DNA from 3 places in the Pseudarthrobacter sp. NS4 genome. Region 1 is predicted to be linked to each of the others. Evidence: riboswitches for the same ligand, from Rfam matches in the RefSeq annotation. Region 1 holds a riboswitch; each other region holds the start of a gene.
The links. Region 1 has a riboswitch for thiamine pyrophosphate ahead of thiD (bifunctional hydroxymethylpyrimidine kinase/phosphomethylpyrimidine kinase). Riboswitches for the same ligand answer to the same signal wherever they lie in the genome.

Region 1 (5,884 bases):
GTCCACAGCGTACTTCTCCAGCTCGGCCTCGATGACGGCGAGGTCCGAAAGCGGGTCCCGTTCCGATTCCAGTGTTCCGCAGTCCAGGACGTGCACCAGTGCAGCGCACCGTTCCACGTGGCGCAGGAAGTGGTGGCCCAGGCCCTTGCCCTCGCTGGCGCCCTCGATCAGACCGGGGACATCGGCGATGGTGAAGCGGACGTCGCCGGCCTGGACCACACCAAGGTTGGGGATCAGCGTGGTGAACGGGTAGTCGGCGATCTTGGGCCGGGCCGCTGACATGGCGGCGATGAGGCTCGACTTTCCGGCGGACGGGAAGCCCACCAGTGCAATGTCGGCGATGGACTTCAGTTCCAGGACGATGTCGCTGGATTCGCCCTCGATGCCGAGCAGGGCGAATCCGGGAGCGCGGCGCTTCTGGGAGGAGAGTGCCGCATTGCCAAGTCCGCCGATGCCACCGGCGGCCGCGACGTATTCGGTGCCTTCCCCCACGAGGTCCGCCAGGACTTTTCCGTCCTTGGACTTGACCACTGTGCCGTCGGGAACGGGCAGGATCAGGGTCTCGCCGTTTTTGCCGCCGCGCCAGTCACCCATGCCGGGGCCGCCGTTGGTGGCGTGGCGGTGGGGGGCGTGGTGGTAGTCAAGGAGGGTGGTGGTCTGGTGGTCGACGCGCAGGATGACGTCGCCGCCATTGCCGCCGTTGCCGCCGTCGGGACCGCCCAGCGGCTTGAACTTCTCGCGGTGGACGGAGACGCACCCATGGCCGCCGGTACCGCCGGCTACGTGCAGTACTACCCGGTCTACAAAGCTGGCCACGTGGATCTCCTCAGTGCTGTTTTTCGAGACGCCCAAGGGCGTCAAGTCGATTGTAATGCTGTTAAAAGAACAGTGGAGCGGGCCATCAGGCCCGCTCCACCGCTTTAAGACTTGTTGTTACTCTGCAGCTGCAGCAGCAACGATGTTGACGACGCGGCGACCGCGGCGGGTACCGAATTCAACGGCTCCCGGGGTCAGTGCGAACAGGGTGTCGTCGCCGCCACGGCCAACGCCGGCGCCCGGGTGGAAGTGGGTGCCACGCTGGCGGACGATGATTTCGCCTGCGGAAACTACCTGGCCGCCGAAGCGCTTAACGCCGAGGTACTGAGCGTTGGAATCACGACCGTTGCGAGTGGAGCTCGCGCCCTTTTTATGTGCCATCTGATGTGCCTGCCTCTAAATTCTGGGGAATCTGCTGAAAAACCTGAACAGTAACCGGTGGTTACTGAATGCCAGTGATCTTGACCTTGGTCAGTTCCTGGCGGTGACCCTGGCGCTTCTTGTAACCGGTCTTGTTCTTGAACTTCTGGATGACAATCTTAGGACCGCGGAGGTCCTGGAGGATCTCAGCCGTGACAGTCACCTTGGCCAGGTCGGCAGCGGCGGAGGTGACCTTGTCACCGTCTACCAGGAGCAGCGCGGGCAGCTCAATGGTGCTGCCAGCTCCACCGGCGACGCGGTTGAGGGTAACGAAGTCTCCAACGGAAACCTTCTCTTGGCGGCCGCCTGCGCGGACAATCGCGTACACCACTTGGGAACTCACTTCTCTCGACGTTTATTACAAAATTTGCGTGCGGCGCCCGGCTCTGTAGTGGCTGGGCTTCCGCTGTGCCTCAACGCCGTGGGTTCGCGGGGGAACCCGTGAGCTATCCCCGAAGGGGTCATAACCCAAGTGTTGGCGTAAGCACCGAAGAACTAGACTACGCTAATTTCGTCTTCGGCCGCAAATGAGGCTGGTTCCGGCGCGTTGGCTGTGATAGTAACCACAGGACAACCCGGCGGCGGGACCGCGCCTCACCATACTACCGGCGGAACGGCCCGCAGCCGCTCAGGAGTGGAGCCGCGGCGCGTCGAAGAAGTCCACTTCCAGGCGGCAGGACTGTTTGAAGGCAGTCACCATCTCGGCCCGCTCATCATCCGACGCCTTGCGGCCGGCTCCGTCCACGATGGCGATGGCCTTGCGCGTGGCTTCGGCAAAGTCTGCGTCAGCGTAGGTGCGGAGCCACTCGGCATAGGGGTGGCCCGCCGGTTCGCCAGCGGCAACGAACTGGGCGTGGAGGGTTTTGCCCACTTCGGCATAGAGCCAGAAGCACGGCAGGACCGCGGCCGCCAGCACCGCGTAACTGCCCGATGAGGATGCCGCCAGCAGGTGGTCCACGTAGGACTTGGTAACCGGGCCCAGTTCGGGCCGGACGGGGCGGGTGCTCAGCCAGGACCGGTGCAGCTCAGACTCCACTTCGAGGCACTGCCGGGCGGAGGCAGCCCAGAACAGCTGCTCTGCCTCCGTGGGTGCCAGGGCGCTTGCCCGCGCCAGCACCCGCGAGTACCCGTTGAGGTAGATGGCGTCCTGGGCGAGGTAGTAGGCGAACTCCTGCTCGGGCAGGCTGCCCGAGGCGAGTCCGCGGATGAACTCCAGCGCGTAGATCGCGTTGAGGTCCTCGTCGGCTTCGGCCCGCAGCCGTGCAGCGAAACCTCCGGAATGCGGAACCGGGCGCAGGTGGTGGAAGTGGTGGACGGGCCCGTTGCCTGTTCCCACCTCCAGACCTTCGGAAGCTTCGAGCGCGGCTGCCAGCCATGGCTTCACTTCCCGCAGCGACGCCTCCCAGTCCCCCAGCCGCGCCTGCACCGTTGCCATCGCCGATGAGAGGGAACAGCCGGTGCCGTGGCTGTTGCGCGTTGCCACCCGCTCCCCCGGCACCTCGACTACTTCGGCGCCCAGCATGCCGGTGGTGTTGACCAGCGCATCCGGGCATTCCGTCCCGTCCAGGTGGCCTCCCTTGACCAGCACTGTAGTTCCGGTGGCTGCAGCGAGGCGCCTCCCCTGCTCGAGCGCCCCTGCCCAGGAGTCCTGCAGGTCTTCGCCTACCAGCATGGCGAGTTCGGCCAGGTTGGGGGTAATGAGGTGGGCGAGCGGCAGCAGGTCGCGCAGCGCCGCTTCGGCGGACTCCTGCAGCAGCCGGTCACCGCTGGTGGCGACCATCACCGGGTCGAGGACCACGACGGCGGGGCGCACCTTTTCGAGCCACTTGCGGACAGCTGCGATGACATCGGCGTCGCCCAGCATGCCAATTTTTACCGCGTCGATGCTGATGTCATCACTGATGGCGTCCAGCTGTCCTGTGAGGAAGGACGCCGGCGGGACGTGGACCGCCGTCACGCCGCGGGTGTTCTGGGCCGTGAGGGCGGTAATGGCGGCCATGCCGTATCCCCCGTGCGCGGCAATGCTTTTCAGGTCCGCCTGGATACCGGCGCCGCCGGACGGGTCCGATCCCGCAATGGAAAGGACACGGGGCACGTCCCGGCCCGTTCCCGGTTGGGCAGGCGTGGCCTGGAGAGCTTCCACGGGCATAACAAGAGTTGTAGACAAGAGACATCCCTTCGCCGGTACTAGCCGGACAGGTTCAACGGGTGTGGATCTCAGCCGGCCCTTCGCGCGGCACCCCGTGTCGGTTCCCCAGCCTAGCTTTTTTCGCGGTGGCAGGCGCAAGGTGACACATTGCGACCGGATGCCCTGCCCTTAAGTCCCGATGCCGTTTGACCCTTTGTTGCCGTTTAACGCAGGATGCCCGGCCTGCCACTGCTTGTGGCTGGCCGGGCATCGACGGGTTCCCCTAAAGCTCGGAGGCAGGAACTCCAACCCCCAGGATGATGGGCGCCTCGGCCGGCTTGGCGGCAGCGGCCTTGTCGGCACCCGAGGCGGTGGCCGGTTCCGGCGCCTTGGCAGCGTGCGAGTGTCCTGTGCTTGGTGCCGGTGCCTTCTCGTGCTGCTGGACGGACGTCTCGTTGGCGGCACCCTGCGCCCGGCTTGCGCTGCGGTTGCGCCGCGGCCTGCGCTGACGGGACTGCTCAACAGTGTGGTCGGACCAGTCCTTCTCCACTGCTGCGGGGACGGACTGCTGCTGGGCCTTGGCCGGTTCCGGTGTGGAAACCTGGGATTCCGGCTGTTCTGCCGGGGTTCCGACGGCGGGAGCAGGCTCGCCCAGATGGGCAAACGCTTCTGCCAGCCGGTCCAAAGTGAGGGCCGGTTCCGCCTGCTGCCCTTCCGCGTGCTCGACGAACGGCAGGACTACCTTCTCTCCGCCAAACGTCAGGACAGCAGCGGGCCGTGAGGAGGCATCGGCGTCGTGCTTCTCCGCTTCAGCCGGCGTGGCAGGCTGGACAGGCTGCACCTGCCGGGCAGCCGCCACCTCGTCGTCGTGCAGGTGCGCCGCGTGGGCAGCGGCAGCAATGTTGGCCAGCGCCAGCCTGGTGGCTTCCGCTTTTGCATGGCGTTCGGCGTCTGACGGGTCCGGGTGGACGGTGTGCACGTGCACGGCGGCGGCAGCCGGGGCAGCATCAGGCTGCTGGCCGCCGCGTCCGCGCCGGCGCTTGCGGTCCTGACGGACACCGGGCTGGTTGCTGTCGGTCCGCTGGCCCTCGCTGCGGTGTCCTTCAGCACGGGCATCAGGGCGGCTGTCGGTACGCTGCACGTGGTGCTCGGCTGCAACGATGTTGGCGCGGCGGTGCTCCACCGGATCATCGTGGGTGACCACGCCGCGCCCGGCGCAGGCCTCGCACTGCTCCCCGAAAACCTCCAGGAGCCCGGTACCCATGCGCTTGCGGGTCATCTGGACCAGGCCCAGGGACGTGACTTCGGCAACCTGGTGCTTGGTGCGGTCGCGGCCCAGGCATTCGACCATGCGGCGCAGGACCAGGTCCCGGTTGGATTCAAGGACCATGTCGATGAAGTCGATCACGATGATGCCGCCGATGTCGCGGAGGCGGAGCTGGCGCACCACTTCCTCGGCAGCTTCGAGGTTGTTCTTGGTGACTGTTTCCTCGAGGTTGCCGCCGCTGCCGGTGAACTTGCCGGTGTTCACGTCCACCACTGTCATGGCTTCGGTCCGGTCGATGACCAGCGAACCGCCGGAAGGCAGGAAGACCTTGCGTTCCAGAGCCTTGTGGATCTGCTCGTCAATCCGCCAGGCCGCGAAGATGTCCTGGTCCTTGGTCCACTTCTCGAGGCGGCCCACGAGGTCCGGGGCCACGTAGGTGACGTAGGCCTCGATGGTGTCCCAGGCTTCTTCGCCGGAAACGATCAGCTTGGAGAAATCCTCGTTAAAGACGTCACGGACCACCTTGATGGTGAGGTCGGGTTCGCCGTACAACAGTTCCGGGGCCAGGACCTTGGTGGAGGTGGACTGGCTTTCGATGCCTTCCCACTGGGCACGCAGCCGGTTGATGTCGTGCGTCAGCTCTTCCTCGGACGCTCCCTCGGCGGCGGTGCGGACAATGACGCCTGCCTGCTCCGGGAGACGGTCCTTGAGGATGCGCTTGAGGCGGTTGCGTTCGACGTCGGGCAGCTTCCGGGAGATGCCCGTCATGGAACCGCCGGGAACATACACGAGGTAGCGGCCCGGCAGCGAGATCTGGCTGGTGAGGCGGGCGCCCTTGTGGCCGACGGGGTCCTTGGTTACCTGGACCAGGACGGTATCGCCGGATTTGAGGGCGTTTTCGATGCGGCGCTGCTTACCTTCGAGGTTGACGGCCTCCCAGTTCACCTCGCCGGCGTACAGGACGGCGTTGCGGCCACGTCCGATGTCAACGAAGGCTGCCTCCATGGAGGGCAGCACGTTCTGGACCTTGCCCAGGTAAACGTTGCCGATCAGCGAATCCTGCTGGGTCTTGGACACGAAGTGTTCGGCCAGGACGCCGTCCTCAAGGACGGCAATCTGGATTCTGTCGTCGCGCTGCCGGACGATCATCTGGCGGTCAACCGATTCGCGGCGGGCCAGGAACTCTGCCTCGGTGATGACGGTGCGGCGGCGTCCGGTGTCGCGGGACTCGCGCCGGCGCTGCTTCTTCGCCT
Region 2 (5,884 bases), 1.7 Mb from region 1:
CCGAACTGGCGCAGGGCCTGCATGTGCGGCTCAACGGTGCGGGTGCCGAGGTCGCAACCGCCCGCATAGGGCAGCCGGTATTCCTCGGATTCATCCAGCAGCGGACCCAGCAGCATGATCACGCTGCGGGTTCGGCGTGCGGCGTCAACATCCATGGCATCCAGGTCCAGGACAGCCGGGCGGCGCAGCCGAAGGTCCGTGTCGTTGAGCCAGGTGCACTCGACACCAATGCTGGTCAGCACCTCAACAATCCTGTTGACTTCTTCAATCCGCGCCAGGCGGCGGAGCACAGTGGTACCGCGGTTGATCAGGCTGGCGCAGAGGAGGGCGACGCCGGCGTTCTTGCTGCTGTTCACGTCCACTGCGCCCGAGAGAGTGCGCCCGCCTTCCACCCGGAGGTGCGTCATCTGTGGTTTGCCCACATTGACGATGCTGCGGTCGAAGATGGTTTCCAGTCGCTGGATCATTTTCAGGCTGAGGTTCTGCTTCCCCTGCTCCATCCGCGCCACGGCGCTCTGGCTGGTTCCCAGCTCGGCGGCCAGCTGGCCCTGGGTCCAGCCCTTCTCAGTCCGGGCATCCCGCAGCATGGCGGCAACGTGCTCAGTGGTCTCCTGCGTCATACAAAAAATATATCATAAATGAGTTACTGATGGTTCGGAAACGTTCGTGAACGGGACTTTGAAAAGCCTTTACCCGCTGCGTGCGATACAACTGCGATCCGTTCCCTCCTTGTCCCGCCCTGCACTCCAAGGCAGACTGGATGAGAACCTTCTTTTCCAAGCAATGACGGAGGCACCATGCCCCGGCCCCAGGCCCACCTGACCGCAGTCAGGCTGGCATGGCTGCTGGCAGCAGCAGTACTGCTCGTTTTTGCCGGACCTGCGTCGGCGGCGCCCTCACCGGGCGAGGGAAGCCAGTCGCTCCTCGGCAACGACGTCTCGTGGCCGCAGTGCAACAACGAACTGCCGAAGGGGCAGGCCTTCGGCATCGTCGGCGTCAACAACGGCCTGGCCAACACCACCAACCCGTGCCTGAAGGAGCAGCTCGCATGGGCCTCCTCATCCCCCGGGCTGCCGACGCAGCCGAAGGTGTCCCTGTACGTCAACACGGCCAATCCCGGCCGCGCGGGTTCGTGGCGGCCCATCAGCGATGAATATCCCTTCGCATCACCGGTCCATAATCCCTATGGACCCTGCAAGGAAGGGGATTACGGAAAGGCCTGCGCCTATATGTACGGCTATGCCAAAGCCTACGACGACGCCTACATCCGCGGAATCACCGACCCCGCCGACTACTTCTGGTGGCTGGATGTGGAGACCGAAAACAGCTGGGCCAGCGACAAGGACGCAAACCGCGCAGTCCTGGAGGGCATGACGGATTTTTTCCACAGCATCAGTGTCGAGGGCCTGGGCATCTACTCCACAGGCTTTCAGTGGGACCGGATCGTCGGAACCGTCAGCAGCTCCAGCAACCTCTATTCCCTGCCAAGCTGGCTGGCCGGTGCCCGTAACGCGTCCGAAGCGGCCACCGCCTGCTCAAAGCCTCCCTTAACGGCCGGCGGCGAGGTAACGCTGACGCAGTTCGTGGCGAGGGGCTTCGACTACAACCACGCATGCACGTAAGAAGTCAGTTCCCCAGCCACACCATGTTCCACGTGCCGGCGGACAACGAGGCCGCTACCGCCAGCCCTGCCACGAGCAGGCCTCCCGCCAGCACCCAGGCATCAAGCACACTGTAGGTGGACTCGCGGGCCCAGGTCCGGCTTCCGCCACCGAAACCGCGGGCTTCCATGGTGACAGCCAGCCGGGACGCACGCCGGATCGCCTGGACCAGGAGCCCGAAGCTCTGGCCGAGTGTCGCCTTCACCCGTTGGACAGCACTGCCGCGCGAGCCCACACCCCGGGCCCGCCGTGCCATGCCAATGGTCTGCCATTCCTCAGCCATCAGTCCCACCAGCCGCATGGCGGCAAGGGTCCCCAGCACAAAACGGTGCGGCAGCCGTGCCTTCTGCGCCAGCGCGTCTGCGAGGTCGGTGGGATCCGTACAGCTCATGAGCAGCACGGCAGGCAGCGCAATGGCCAGGCCGCGGAGCATGAACCCGATGCCCATCTCCAGTGAACCCTCGCTCATGGTCCAGATGCCAACGTCGATGAGCGTCCTGCCGCTGTCCGGCGCCAGGATGGAGGTACTCCAGCCGCCCACCGCCGCAGCGATGATCAGCGGCCAGCCACGCTGCCACAGCAGCGTCAGCGTGAGGCCGGCCAACGGAAACAGCAGGAACTCAAAGACCAGCGCCACCGAAGCGGATACCCAGTCGATGGACAGCGCCAGCACCACAGTGATGAGGATGACGGCGGCGGCTTTGCTCAGCGGGTTGGCGCGGGTCAGGAGGGCCTGGTTGCCGTGCAGGTTCAGCTCCTGCCTCATGGGGCCACCGGTTCCACCGCGGCCATCCGCAGCTCCGTCCCGCCCAGGGCGGCGGTGAACTCGGCATCGTGGGTCACCGACACCACAGCGGTCCCGGCGTCCAGGAGCTCGGAGAGGAAGGACGCGAGTTCCGCCCATGTATTGGCGTCCTGGCCGAAGGTCGGCTCGTCCAGGACCAGGACCTGGGGGCTTGCTGCAAGGACGGTCGCCACGGAAAGCCGCCGCTTTTCCCCGCCGGAAAGCGTGTAGGGATTGGCGTCCACCAGCGCGGTGAGCCGCAGCCGCTCCAGCAGCTCGTCTACGCGTTCCTCGCCATGGCCCAGGTGCCGCGGACCGAACAGCAGCTCATCCAGCACCTTGCCGGTGACGAACTGGTGCTCGGGTTCCTGGAACACTGTGCCCACCCGTTCGATCAGTTGCTCGGCCTTCCATGCGTAAGGGTCTATTCCCGCTCCCCGGCTCAGGTCCAGGGTGGCTGAGACGTTGCCGGCAACCGGCGCCAGGAGTCCCGCGAGGGTCAGGGCGAAGGTTGATTTTCCTGCCCCGTTCGGCCCGGTAACCGCGAGCGCCTGCCCGGCCCGCACTTGCGCGCAAATGTCTTCCTGTACAGGGACCGGCGGAATTTTGCGGAGCCCCCTGCGCCGCGGACGTTCACGGGACACGGCCAGTTTCTCCGCGGCCAGCAGGATATTTCCAGCCCCAGGACCGGAAAGCCCGGGGGACGGATGCACCGCCCGGGCACGGGTGGCCGGAACGTACCCGGGAACCCACACCCCGGCGGCCATCAGCAGGCTCCGGGCCTCGCTCAGCACCTGGTCCGGCGGCCCGTCCAGCAGCACGGCAGGATCAGAGGCGGAACCGGGCTGCAGGACCACAATCCGGTCCACCAGGTCCTTCCATACGGATACCCGGTGCTCCACCACAACCAGCGTTGCGCCGGTCTTGTCCAGGCAGCGCCCCACGGCGTCGCGGACCTCCAGCACCCCCGCCGGATCAAGGTTGGCGGTGGGCTCATCCAGGAGGATCAGCCCGGGCCGCATCGCAAGGATTCCCGCCAGCGCCAACCGCTGTTTCTGCCCCCCGGACAGTGCCGACGTCGGATGGTCCAGCGGCAGGTGGGCAAGCCCGACGTCGGCCAGTGCCTCATGCACGCGGGTCCAGATGGCGTCGCGCGGCACGGCGAGGTTTTCCGCCCCGAAGGCGACGTCGTCCCCCACCCTGGAGAGGACCACTTGTGTTTCGGGGTCCTGCTGCATCAGCCCGGCCCGGCCGCGCTGCCCGCGGGGGGAACCGCCGTCGACCAGCAGCGAACCCGACTCATCCGAATCGCCCGCCTCGCCGTCGTCGTTCGCGTCCCCCAAGACCCCGGCCAGGGCATGCAGGAGGGTGGATTTGCCGGCGCCGGAGGGGCCGAGCAGCAGCACCCGCTCCCCCGGCCTGACGTCCAGGTCAAGGGCATTGACCGCGGGCCTGGTGCGGCCGGCGTGCCGCCAGCCCCAGCCGCGGGCGGTGACTGCCGCCGGCCGGACCGCTTCGGACTGGTGGGAATCTGCCTGCATCAGGAGAAGACGGGCTCCGTGGCTGCCTTGCGCGAGGCGAAGGAGCTCAGCACGCCGGTCTTCGCCAGTCCGCGGGTGGCGATCCAGGACAGGGCACCAGCGATGACCGCTCCGGAAATCGCGGTGAACACGATGTACGCCAGCTTGTCGCCGCCGGAGTAGGCGATGTTCCAGCCCCATGGCGCGAAGGAGTCGTTCAGGCCGCAGAAGAAGCCGGCCGCAGCACCGGCGAGCAGTGAAACGGGCAGGTTGAACTTCTTGTACACGAAGATCGCGAAGATGATCTCTGCGCCGAGGCCCTGGACAAGGCCGGAGAACAGCACGGATGCGCCGTACTGCGAGCCCATGAGGAGCTCCCCGGTGGCTGCAACGGTCTCGCAGAACAGTGCCGCGCCGGGCTTGCGGATGATGAGCATGCCCAGCACCGCCGGGATCATCCAGCCGCCGGCGATCAGGCCGGTCAGGGGCGGGTAAACGGCGTTCATCGGCGCAGACACTGCGGCCGCGCCCTGCGACCAGGCCCAAAAGATAACGCCACCGGCGATGGCGATCAGGGCCGCCACCACAATGTCCACGACACGCCAGGACTTACGGGTGGTCTTCTTGATTGATGTAGTGCTCATGTGATCCTCCTGGGAAACAGGAGGGGAAAGCGCGGCAAGCGGCACTTACTGCCGTTGCCGAACACTTCGAGAACTCGACTCCCTTGCGCCGGTACTAACCGGATCAGGTTCGAGGGTCTGCGGCTGTCCGCACTCTCAGCGCCCACCTGCGGTCCCTGGCCTGGCCAGTGCCGACGGCGGCGCTCCCCTGTCGTTAAGTGATGCTTGGTTGGTTGGGCGAAACTGCCCTGTTGGGCGTGGTCCAGTTTATACCCGGAGAGGGGTAGATTGTGGGCCATGACTGCCAATCCACCGCATGTGACTTACTTTGATCCGGACTCCGATGCCGCGCAGCCTGAGGGGTCGCTGGAAGCCCTCATCGGCCGTATCGAGGCGGAAATCCGCGAGCTCCAGTTCCCCGGCTTCTCGCTGGACGATTCGCTGAACCTTGGCCTTCTCCTCGTGGAGCTCGGCAAGGAGCGCGGATTACCCATCGCAATCGACATCACCAAGGGGGAACAGGTCCTGTTCCACGTGGCCTTGCCCGGCGCCACACCAGACAACGAACACTGGATCCGGGCAAAGCAGCGTACCGCCGCCCGGTACGAAGTACCCTCGCTTCTTGTGGGTTTGCGTGGCCGGCTCCGGGGCGGCCGGATCGAAGACCAGGGGTGGTTTGATCAAACCCGCTACGCCGCGCACGGCGGGTCCTTCCCGCTCTACGTCACGGGCGTAGGCGCAGTAGCCACCGTCACTGTTTCCGGCCTGCCCCAGGTGCAGGACCACGACCTGGTGGTGGAGGCCCTGCGCGAAATCCTCCGGCCGGGCGCCGAGGACTAGGCGCGCCGGGCAGTCCGGAGTTCCCGACTGTACCGGCTATGGACACTCCCGCGCGCGCGGGAGTACATTCGAGGCGAATGGCGGCATTTCCAGACCAGGAGGGCACAGTCATGACCGGACCAGCAACGGGGAACCAGGTCCGGGCGGCAGTGGACAAAGCCTGGGATGAAATGATCTTCATCGGCCCGGACCATCCCTACTATCCTTTGTTTGCCGAACTGGTGTCAGCCATCGGCAAGGCGTGGCAGCAGGGGTACGAGCACGGCCGCGGCGGCGGACAGCATGTGAATCCCTATGCCTGGAGCGGGCCGGAAGGCTAGTGGGGGCCGTGCGGACTTTCGGGGTGGAGGAAGAGTTCCTGCTTGTTGATGCCCGCACCGGAAACCACGCACCCGTGGCTGGTGATTTCCTGCTGGAAGCCCCTCACCCGGCCGCGTCGAAACAGCCGCCGACCGA
Region 3 (5,884 bases), 410 kb from region 1:
ACGTCAGCAAGCCCGTCCTGTACCAGCACTTTCCCTCGAAACGGGAGCTCTATCTGGCCCTGCTGGAAAGCCACCTTGCGTCCCTCACCGAGCTGATGCTGGGGGCACTGGATTCCACCACGGACAACAAGGAACGCGTGAAGGCCGTCATGCGGGCCTACTTCCGCTTCATTGCGAATGATGACCAGGCCCACCGGCTTGTGTTCGAATCCGACCTCATCAACGATCCGGACGTCAGCTCACGCCTTGAGACGTTCAACCGGACCTTTGCCGACGCGATTGCCCGCGTCATTGCCGGCGACACCAAGCTCCCCCACCTTGAGGCGGAGCTTCTGGGGCGTGGACTTGCCGGGATGGCGCAGGTCAGCGCCCGCTACTGGCTCGAAACCGACGGTAACCTTGACCTCGATGTGGCCAGCGACCTCATCTACCGTTTAGCTTGGCGCGGAATCTCTCGCTTCCCCAAAGAGACCTAGACTACAAATAAGACATCACCAACGAACTTTGACTGGCTGGGAGGCCCCCTGTGGAAATTAAGATCGGCGTTCAGAATGTTGGCCGCGAGATTGTGCTCGAATCCACGCAGGACGCAGAGACGGTGGCCAAGGTTGTGGGCGAAGCCATCAATGGCGGCAGCGAGCTGCGCCTGACGGATGAAAAGGGACGCCTGATCATTGTTCCCGGTACTGCCCTGGCATATGTGGAGATCGGCGCCGAAGAGGTCCGCCGCGTAGGATTCGGGCAGTTCTAGCACAGGCCTGCACTGCCCGGTATTCCAAGGAGATCCATGCTGTCCCTGACCATCGTTGTGCTGGCCACCGCCGCCGCGGGCTTCATTGTCTGGGCGAATGACAAGCGGCACACCAAGTACGGTGCCGGCCTGCCCGCCGGCGTCGCCGTGGCTGTGGGGGCCCTCACCTGGATCATCCTGATGGCGGCCGGGTTCGGCTACCTTCCCGGGCTGACCTGGCTTCCCTGGGTCCTGCCCATCGTTGTGGGCGCCGCGGCCGCCGTCGCCGTTGTTCTCTATCTGGGCCGCAGCCGCGCCCGGCAGGACGCCCGGCGGCTTACGGCAATCCTTCGTCGCTGAGAGGCCGGAGACCGGGGCGCTGTGAGTCAGTGGCCGCCGCCCCGTTGGGTGGCGGCCACTGCTGTTTATTGCCCGGGCACGTATTTCGCCGGCTCCGCCATGGCGCCCGCCGCTGCCGCAGCTTCACTTGCCCCCGCGGCTGCCGCCACGTCCCGCCCGGTCACCTGGCCCCCGGCGTCGTGGGAGGTGTAGCGGATGAAGACCCGGTTGTAGCGCCAGTCGAGGTCCGGATGGTGGTTCTGTTCCTCGGCCAGGCGTCCGACGGCGGCAATCAGCTCGAGTGCGGCAGCCGCCGTCGGCGTCTTGAAGACGGTGACCAACCCGCCGTTGCCAAACCGCCAGTCAGGGAGCCCGGCCAAGGCCTCGTCGATGCGTTCCGGGGAAAGGGCGTCTTTACCGGCCACTGCTGCTCCTTGCATCAGGGCGCCGGCCGGCGGAAAGCGGGCCCTACAGGAACTCGGCCCGGCCCTCCATCGCCGACGACGCCAGCGCGTGTTCACGGCGGGGTATGCGACCGGCCGCTTTCGCCAGCCTACCGGCGATAACGGCGTGTTTGAAGGCCTCCCCCATCAGTGCCGGATTCTGTGCCCGGGTCACAGCCGTGGCCAGCAGCACGGCGTCGCAGCCAAGCTCCATCGCAAGGGCAGCGTCCGACGCCGTGCCGATGCCGGCGTCCAGGACGACCGGGACGGAGGCGCGGGACACGATGAGCTCGATGTTGTGCGGGTTGAGGATGCCAAGGCCGGTGCCGATCGGGGACCCGAGCGGCATCACTGCGGTGGCTCCCAGATTTTCCAGCCGCAGGGCAAGGACGGGATCGTCGTTGGTGTACGCGAACACCTTGAAGCCGCGGTTGACCAATTGCTCCGTAGCATCCACCAGCTCCACGGCGTCCGGCAGGAGGGTGTGCTCATCGGCGATAACCTCAAGTTTCACCCAGTCGGTTTCCAGGGCTTCACGGGCCAGTTCCGCGGTGAGGACGGCATCCCGGGCCGTAAAGCACCCGGCAGTATTGGGCAGCACCCGGATGCCGTGGTCCACCAGCAACTGGAAAAGCGAGCCGGTCTCGGCCGTCGAATAGCGCCGCATGGCCACTGTGGTGAGAGAGGTGCCCGACGCCAGGAGCGCCGCGCCCAGGCCGTCAAGGCTGGGGGCACCGCCGGTGCCCATGATGAGCCGGGATGCCAGGGGCACGCCGTCGATGACCAGGGTATCGTCCAGGCCGGACGTGCCTGCGGAAGCGTTGGTGATGGTTTCGGTCATGGTGTCAGCCTCCCTGTACTGCCGTGACAAGCTCGACGTCGTCGCCGTCGGCGAGCGCTGTTGCGGACCACTGGCTGCGGGGCACCACCTGCGCATTGTGCGCCACTGCCACGCCGAGTTTTCCGCCATCCGTGGCCTGGCCGTCAGCGGCGAGCAGGCGGCCGGTAACCTGGCTGACGAGCATGGTGATGGAGGCCCCGTCAGCCACCGTATGTTGAGTTCCGTTCAGGGTGATGTTCATGCTGTCTCCTTGATGTTGAAGCTGGTGGCGGCTGGTTCCCGTCCCGAAAACCTGGCCGGGTCGAACGGTTTCCAGCGGACATCCGCCGTGCCGTCCATCAGGTCCCGGCAGATGGCGGCCGCTGCGGGTGCCAGGAGGACGCCGTGCCGGAAGAATCCGGTGGCAATGATGAGGCCCGGTACGTGCCCGTGCCCTTCGGCTGCGGGTCCGCCGGCCGTCGGCACCCGCCCGAGCAGCGGGGCATTGTCCGGGGTTCCGGGCCGTGCCCTCGCCGTGCATTCAAGCAGCTCAAGTTCCGCGACGGCAGGCACCAGGACCTGGGCATCCCGGAGGAGCTGATAAACGCCGCCTGCGGATACTGCGCCGGCATCGGACCGGGCGCCTGTCGACGACGGGTTGGTCCTTCCAGCCAGCGCATCCTCCCGCTGGGTGGCCCCGATCACCACCGTCCCGTCCTCCCGCGGGACGATATATACCGGAACGCCGTGGACCAGGCCACGGACGGTAGACGTCACCAGGGGCTGGAGCTGCCGCGGCACCGCCAGGCGCAGGATATCGCCGTGGACCGGCCGCAGCGGCAGGTGCAGCCCTTCGGGCAGGCCGGCCAGGGCTGCAGCGTCCAGGCCGTTGGCCACCACTGTTTCCCCGGCAAGGACGCTGCCGCCGCCGGCAAGTCGGGCACCCGCAACGGCTCCGTCGGCCCACACAAGCCCGACAGCCCTGTCCCGGACTGCATAACCGTCCTCAGCGCCTGCCACGGCCGGTCCGTTGTCATTGCTTTCGGAGTTATGCGAGGCCAGGGCGCGCCGCAGGCAGGACACCAGGAGCCGGGGATCCACCTTATGGTCGGCGGGAGTGTCGAGTGCGCAGGCAATGGCAGGGCTCAGCAGGGGTTCCCGACGGCGGGCCTCCCGGACAGTCAGCGGCTCCACGGTCAGGCCGTTGGCCTGCTGCACCCCGCGCAGGTCCATCAGTGCCCGGCGGTCGGCGGCGTCGGCACCCACGGCGAGGGTCGGCGTCGCAAGGTATCCGGAACTTTCACCGGAAGCGGCGGCCAGGTCGGCGGCAAAGCCGGGCCAGCGGGTGGAGGATGCAAGCATAAGTTCCAGGAGATCCTCCTCCTGGTAGTGCAGCTCGCTCACGGGGGCAAGCATCCCGGCGGCGGCCCAGCTGGCACCGGAGCCGGGGGCTTCGTCGATCAGCACTACGGAGCGCCCGGAACGGCTCGCCTCCCAGGCGATGGCGTGCCCGATGACTCCCCCGCCAATCACCGCGACGTCGGCACGGATGGTGCCGTTCTGAGCCCCGGGAGGGGCAGGGTCTTGGCTGCCCATGTGTCTCCTTCCCTACGCCGGCATTAACCGGATCAGGTCAAGCGGTCGGCTCTGACGCCCTCTCAGCCCGGCGCTTTATGACAGCTGCCGCGGGCTCCCGCAGTACGAGGCCAGTGTAGAGGAACTAGGCTTGCAGCCATGAATGTGTCCCACTCCCCTGTTCCCGCTGCTGCAGTTCCCGGTACCGATGCCTTTACGAATGCTGAAGGCACCTCCGGTTTGAAGGCTGCCCGCCTCTACCTCTGCACTGATGCACGCAGGGACCGCGGGGACTTCGCGGAGTTCGTGGATGCGGCGTTCGCCGGAGGCGTGGACATCATCCAGCTGCGCGACAAGACCATCGAGGCGGCCGAGGAGCTGGAGCTGCTGGCGGTCCTGAAGGAAGCCGCAAAACGCCACGGCAGGCTGTGGGCCGTAAATGACCGCGCTGATATCGCCGTGCTGTCCGGTGCACCGGTTTTCCATGTTGGCCAGAAGGACCTCCCCCTGGCCGCGGCCCGCACGCTGCTGAACGGCAACGCTGCCATCGGGCTTTCCAGCCATGCCCCCGGGCAGGTGGACGCTGCCCTCGCTGCCGCGGAAGGTCCGGCCGGGCTGGACTATTTCTGTGTGGGGCCGGTCTGGGCAACCCCGACCAAACCCGGCAGGGCCGCCGTCGGACTGGACCTGGTCAAGTACGTTGCGGCAGCCGGGGCCGGGAGCCAGGTGCCCTGGTTCGCGATCGGCGGCATCGACCACTCCAACGTGGACCAGGTGGTGGAGGCCGGGGCAGGCAGGATCGTGGTGGTGCGCGCCATCACGGAAGCCGACGACCCCGCTGCCGCCGCGGCAGCCCTCCTCGCCGCTTTGGACGGGACTACCTCCTAAGTCACATCTACAACACGGAGCAGCCGCAGGGACATAGATTCCATGCATAACCCGTGTTCTTCGGGCTAGGCTGATTTTCGTGTCACATCATCGGCTGGCTCCCAACATCCACGAGCACAACAACGCCCTCGAGGAAGCCCTGAGCGCGCTGCGGACCGAGCTGGAACTGCCTGGCCCGTATCCGGCAAAAGCGGTCCAGGACGCGGAAGCAGCTGTGGCCTCCCTGCAGCTGCCGGCCTATGACCTGACCGATGTCGGGTTCATCACCATCGATCCGGCGTCATCCACCGATTTGGACCAGGCCCTGTTCATCGAACGCGACGGCGACGGCTACCACGTGCTGTACGCCATCGCAGACGTGCCCTCCTTTGTGACGCCCGGCGGGCCCCTGGACGCCGAAACCCGGCGCCGGGGGCAGACGTTCTACGCCCCTGACGGCAGGATCCCGCTGCATCCGGAAATCATCAGCGAGGGGGCCGGGAGCCTGCTGCCGGAGCAGGACTGTTCCGCCTTCGTCTGGGACTTCCGCCTGGATGGGGACGCCGAAGTCACTGCCGTGACGGTGAGGCGGGCGCGAATTCGCAGCCGCGCCAAGCTCAGCTACAAGGGAGCGCAGGCCGAACTGGATTCGGGCAACGCGCCGCCCGTCCTGCAACTGCTCAAAGAGGTGGGCCTCAAACGCGTGGAGCAGGAACGCGCACGTGACGGAGCCAGCCTCAACATGCCGGACCAGGAGATTATCCAGCTTCCCGACGGCGGCTACCGGATCGCCGCCGCCCCGCAGCTTCCCGTGGAGGACTGGAACGCGCAAATCTCGCTCATGACGGGCATGGCCGCCGCCCAGCTCATGCTGGCCGGCAAAGTAGGAATCCTGCGCACCATGCCCGCCCCCGACGAACGCTCCCTGAACCACTTCCGGCTGCAGACAGAGGTGCTGGGCAAGCCATGGGACGGCGAAGTCAGCTATGGCGAATACCTGCGCACACTGGACCCCACAGATCCGCGCCAGCTTGCCATCATGCATTCCGCAGGAATGCTGTTCCGCGGGGCCGCCTACACCGCCTTCGACGGCACGGTCCCCGAAGACGC

Region 2: linked by a shared signal. The riboswitch ahead of NXY83_RS19460 (ECF transporter S component) and the one ahead of thiD (bifunctional hydroxymethylpyrimidine kinase/phosphomethylpyrimidine kinase) in region 1 are both predicted to bind thiamine pyrophosphate.
Region 3: linked by a shared signal. The riboswitch ahead of thiO (glycine oxidase ThiO) and the one ahead of thiD (bifunctional hydroxymethylpyrimidine kinase/phosphomethylpyrimidine kinase) in region 1 are both predicted to bind thiamine pyrophosphate.

What each region holds. Positions count from the first base shown of each region.
Region 1 covers NZ_CP103288.1:2,472,370-2,478,253, forward strand. Annotated here, with positions in the region: gene obgE (GTPase ObgE) at 1-816, opposite strand, end outside; gene rpmA (50S ribosomal protein L27) at 934-1,197, opposite strand; gene rplU (50S ribosomal protein L21) at 1,259-1,567, opposite strand; gene thiD (bifunctional hydroxymethylpyrimidine kinase/phosphomethylpyrimidine kinase) at 1,865-3,385, opposite strand; TPP riboswitch at 3,393-3,490, opposite strand; gene NXY83_RS11690 (Rne/Rng family ribonuclease) at 3,648-5,884, opposite strand, start outside.
Region 2 covers NZ_CP103288.1:4,137,773-4,143,656, forward strand. Annotated here, with positions in the region: gene NXY83_RS19440 (UDP-N-acetylglucosamine 1-carboxyvinyltransferase) at 1-620, opposite strand, end outside; gene NXY83_RS19445 (hypothetical protein) at 798-1,622, shown strand; gene NXY83_RS19450 (energy-coupling factor transporter transmembrane component T family protein) at 1,627-2,427, opposite strand; gene NXY83_RS19455 (ABC transporter ATP-binding protein) at 2,424-3,986, opposite strand; gene NXY83_RS19460 (ECF transporter S component) at 3,986-4,609, opposite strand; TPP riboswitch at 4,672-4,808, opposite strand; gene NXY83_RS19465 (heme-degrading domain-containing protein) at 4,886-5,428, shown strand; gene NXY83_RS19470 (hypothetical protein) at 5,539-5,748, shown strand; gene NXY83_RS19475 (carboxylate-amine ligase) at 5,757-5,884, shown strand, end outside.
Region 3 covers NZ_CP103288.1:2,887,053-2,892,936, forward strand. Annotated here, with positions in the region: gene NXY83_RS13540 (TetR/AcrR family transcriptional regulator) at 1-476, shown strand, start outside; gene NXY83_RS13545 (DUF3107 domain-containing protein) at 527-751, shown strand; gene NXY83_RS13550 (hypothetical protein) at 788-1,090, shown strand; gene NXY83_RS13555 (4a-hydroxytetrahydrobiopterin dehydratase) at 1,156-1,494, opposite strand; gene NXY83_RS13560 (thiazole synthase) at 1,538-2,353, opposite strand; gene thiS (sulfur carrier protein ThiS) at 2,358-2,594, opposite strand; gene thiO (glycine oxidase ThiO) at 2,591-3,928, opposite strand; TPP riboswitch at 3,921-4,039, opposite strand; gene thiE (thiamine phosphate synthase) at 4,067-4,795, shown strand; gene NXY83_RS13580 (RNB domain-containing ribonuclease) at 4,875-5,884, shown strand, end outside.